Regions from separate parts of the Thermosipho sp. 1070 genome, predicted to be linked through region 1. Evidence: riboswitches for the same ligand, from Rfam matches in the RefSeq annotation. Region 1 holds a riboswitch; the other holds the start of a gene.

Region 1 (2,208 bases):
AACTTGAAATTCTAAGTTTTTTTTAAGTTTTAATCTGTATAAATAAAGTAGAAACAAATAGGAGGTGTTTTTTGATGTACTGGTATCATAGACCCTTTATTTGGCACAGTGGATGGTTTAGTTGGATAGTCCCAGTTATAGGCTTAATTGTTTTAATCTTTTTTGCATTCTTAATTTACAAATTAATCAAAAACTCTGAAAGACATCCAGATTTTCGCTATGAAAAAAATTTTGAAACATACGATAACAGTCTAAAAATTTTGAACGAAAGACTTGCCAAAGGTGAAATTGGCGAAGAGGAATATAAAAAATTAAAAAACCTTATCCTAAAACACTAACTTTAAAAATCAATAATGAAAATAAAGTGAGGCGTTAGTAAAGCGCCTCATTCTAAATACTTATTATCTCTTGTAATTTTCTTACCCTACGTTTTGGATTCTTGTTTATCTTAACTCATAATTTTTTCTTTAAATATAACAAGTCTTGAATAGATATATATATAATTTTTGTAACCTATAATTTTAAGACATTCCATTTAGACTACATTTTTTCTAAAACTTCATAATTTTTATTTTATCTTTTTCATTCATTATTTTAAAAAACAATAAAGTCTTTTCTGAATATTAAAAATTACTTTCTTTGAAAAATAAAGTAAGCGGAAAGTCCTTTTTATCCAAATGTTTGAAATATAAAAAATCTAAATTTCAATAAATCAAAAGTCTTTTCCTCTTCTCTATCTTCATTTTTATATAAGTCTTTGTATAGCTATTTTTAAACATATTACCAAATAATGATATTTTTTGTATTTTTTCCAATTTAAATTCAAAATAATACACGTCTAATCTGATTTTTTTATTTTCAATTTTTAAAACTTGATGATATAATAACATTGAAAATTAAATACAACGTGGAATAAAGGTGCCTATGGCTTAATAGGGAAACTGGTGAAAAACCAGTGCGGCCCCGCCACCGTAACTGGGGACGAAAGCCACAACCAGCCACTGGGGAAACCTGGGAAGGCGTGGTAAGTAGGAAGATCCAGGAGCCGGGAGACCTGCCTTTATTCCAACGTATTTCTCAATCTCGCGGGTAGATTGAGAAAAATTTTTTTGCGAAACGGGAGGTGTGAAAGTGAAAATTCATGAATTTGTAGGAAAAAGGATATTAAAAGAGGGGGGGATCTCTGTTCCTGAAAGTTATCTTATTTCCAATGATAGGGAAATTGAAGTGAAATTTTTACCTGCTGTCCTGAAAAGTCAGGTGCTTGTTGGAGGCAGAATGAAAGCTGGAGGAATTTTATTTGCACAAAACAAAGATGAATTTTTAAAATTCTCAAAAAAACTACTGCACAAAAAAATAATGGGTGAAACACCTTATGGAGTTCTAGTTGAAAAAATGGTAAATATCGAAAAAGAATACTACTTATCTTTATACATCGATAGATATGAAAAAGAAATAAAAATATTATTCTCACACTTTGGCGGAATTGATATAGAAGATAATAAAGATAAAATTGAACGACATAGTTTATCAGATATCCAAAAACTTCCAAAAAAAATCCAACCAATAGTCCAAAAATTACACAAAATAATGAAAGAAAAAGATTTAACTCTTTTGGAAATAAATCCATTAGTAAAAACAAAAGAAGGAAATATAATGGCACTTGATGCCGTATTACACTTAGATGATAATGCGATTTTTAGGCAACAATGGGCAAAAAAATTTGTACATGAAGAATATCCTTTTCATTTTGTAAAACTCGATGGTGATATTGGAGTAATTGGCTGTGGAGCAGGTATAGTAATGGCAACAATGGATGCAATAAGTTTGTATGGAGGTAAACCTGCAAATTTTCTTGATCTTGGTGGAGGTGCAGATACAAAAACTACAATTAAAGCGCTTGAACTTTTAAAATCTCTTTCGTTAAAAAATATTGTCCTAAATATATTTGGTGGAATAACAAAATGCGATGAAATAGCAAAAGCGATTGTAAGTTTCAAAGAAAAAAATGATGATATAAAACTTTTTGTTAGAATTACTGGAACTAACGAAAATGAAGCAAAAAAAATTTTAAAAGAACACAATATTCACTTTTTTGACGATATGTATGAAATGATCAAAAGTGCTGTAAAGGGGGACTTCGTATGATAAATGGTACAGAAAGAGTATGTGTACAAGGTATAACTGGAAAGTATGGTAGTTTCCACA
Region 2 (2,208 bases), 840 kb from region 1:
AGTATGAGAATCTTTTTGTATTTTTTTGTATTGTTGAAAAATTATATAAATCGATCCCGCGTATTAAAAACGTAAATGAGAGATAAGCACAGGAAATAAATAATTTCCTAAGTGGATAGAAAAAGTGTTCGAAGCTAATAACATCCAATAACCATATAATTGCCAAAAAACTAGAAAACGCAAAATATTTATACGCTTTTTGTCTAGTTATTCCGGTGTTTTTCGAAAGTAAATACAAAAGAAAACCCAATGTTGAAATAAGACCAATTGAAATATTTAAAAAGTTGTCGGTTAGGAACTTCAAAATAGAATATTTCCATATTTCTGATTCGTTTATAAAAAAGAACTTTCCAAGACCTATTGAATAAACTCCTGAAATTTCCAAAGTAAGAACATCTACACCCTTTGGTATAGGTATCAAAAATGGAGTATACCACGTACGTCCAGATTTTCCAAGACCAAATGTAAATATTGGAAAATTGTTGTTTTTAATGGAAAAAGAAGAACCTTCTATGAATGGAAAAAATACGTATTTTGAATTTTTAGGTACGGGTATTTGAAAGGATATAGTTTTAAAGGCCTTTAGTATAATAACTTTTGGTAAAGTTGTATTATTTATTCTAGAAATTTCAATGCCTTTTGGATTGCCAAGAGAATAAAATATATAAAACAAGATTAAAAAGATAAAAAGAGTATATAGAAAGTACTTTAAATAAAATTTAATCATTTAAATCCCTCCAAAAGTATTTTAGCATAATTTGACACATTTTTTTAGATGTAATATAATATAAAGTAGAATAACGGGGTGTAGCGCAGTTGGCTAGCGCGCTTGCATGGGGCGCAAGAGGTCGCTGGTTCAAGTCCAGTCACCCCGACCAGTTGGCCGGTTTTACCGGCCATTTTTTAAATATTCAATACTGCAGGTTAAGGGAATTCGGTGAAAATCCGAAGCTGCCCAGCAACCGTAACCGGGGACGAAATCTGCAAATGCCACTGGGTAAAACCTGGGAAGGTGCAGAGAGTAGGATGATCCGGGAGCCGGGAGACCTACCTGTAGTAAATGATATTTCCCAATTGCTAGGGCAATGTGGGAAAAGTTTGTTTTATTTTGGGGGGATAAAGGGTGGTTATTTTAGTAACTGGTGGGGTTAAATCTGGAAAAAGTAGTTTTGCGCTTGAACTCTCAAGACGTTACAAGAAAAAAGCATTTATTGCAACAGGAGTTCCTTTTGATGAAGAGATGAGAAATAGGATAAACCGTCATAAAAGTGAAAGAAAAGGTTTTGACACCTTTGAAGAACCTGTTGAAGTAGATAAAGTAATTGAAAGTTTAAATGGAAAATATGAATTTGCTATTTTGGATTGTATTACCACGTATCTTGGAAATCTTTACTATTACAAGAAAGATATAGAAAATTATTTAGAAAAATTTTTAAAAAGTATTAAAAAAGTTGATTATACATTGGTTTGTGTTACGAATGAAGTGGGGTGGGGAATAATTCCAGAAAACAAACAAGTAAGAGAATATGTAGAAAGACTAGGACTTTTAAATAAAGATATTGTAAAGATAGCACAAAAAGTCTATTTGATGGTATCGGGGATAGGGGTGGAATTAAAGTGAAGTTAGGAACTACTTCTTGGCTTTTTCCAGGCACTTATCTTGAAAATGTAAAAGTTATAGCAGATAAGGTGGATTTTGTGGAGTTTTTGGTGTTTAGCTGGGATACAAATACAAAGAATATTTTTTTGAACGAAATAGAAGATTTAAAGGAAATAGCAGAAGAATTTAATCTGGAGTATAACGTTCACTTACCAACAGATTGTATTTTTAACGTTGAAAAAGCCTTTTGTTTTTTTGAAAATAGTAGATTGGAAATTTCAAATTACATCGTACATCCGTTAGATGGTATAGAGGTGTTTTTAAAAAAATCTGAGAAGATATTAGTTGAAAATTTGAAAGAAGATATTTTTTTACACGATAGGACAGTTTTTGACATAGGACATCATTTGCTTGGGACAAAGGTTACGGAGAATTTTTTAAAAAATTCAATAGAATACCATGTCATGGGTGTTTCAAATGGGAAAGACCATCTTAAATTGGACAAAGATACTTTGGAAGTAATAAGGAAAAAGTTGAAATATTCACCAAATTTAGAGTATGTGTGTTTTGAAGTATTTGACTTAAGAGATTTTTTGCATTCACTAACT

The links. A riboswitch is a leader RNA that binds a small molecule or an ion and turns the genes downstream of it on or off. The one in region 1 is predicted to bind cobalamin.
Region 2: another riboswitch for cobalamin. It lies ahead of Y592_RS05040 (bifunctional adenosylcobinamide kinase/adenosylcobinamide-phosphate guanylyltransferase); the one in region 1 lies ahead of Y592_RS00905 (succinate--CoA ligase subunit beta).

Annotation. Positions count from the first base shown of each region.
Region 1 is NZ_CP007121.1:180,833-183,040, forward strand. It holds gene Y592_RS00895 (SHOCT domain-containing protein) at 75-338, shown strand; cobalamin riboswitch at 900-1,076, shown strand; gene Y592_RS00905 (succinate--CoA ligase subunit beta) at 1,132-2,148, shown strand; gene Y592_RS00910 (succinate--CoA ligase subunit alpha) at 2,145-2,208, shown strand, end outside.
Region 2 is NZ_CP007121.1:1,018,163-1,020,370, forward strand. It holds gene Y592_RS05030 (GGDEF domain-containing protein) at 1-727, opposite strand, end outside; tRNA gene Y592_RS05035 (tRNA-Pro) at 802-878, shown strand; cobalamin riboswitch at 905-1,069, shown strand; gene Y592_RS05040 (bifunctional adenosylcobinamide kinase/adenosylcobinamide-phosphate guanylyltransferase) at 1,124-1,621, shown strand; gene cbiR (cobamide remodeling phosphodiesterase CbiR) at 1,618-2,208, shown strand, end outside.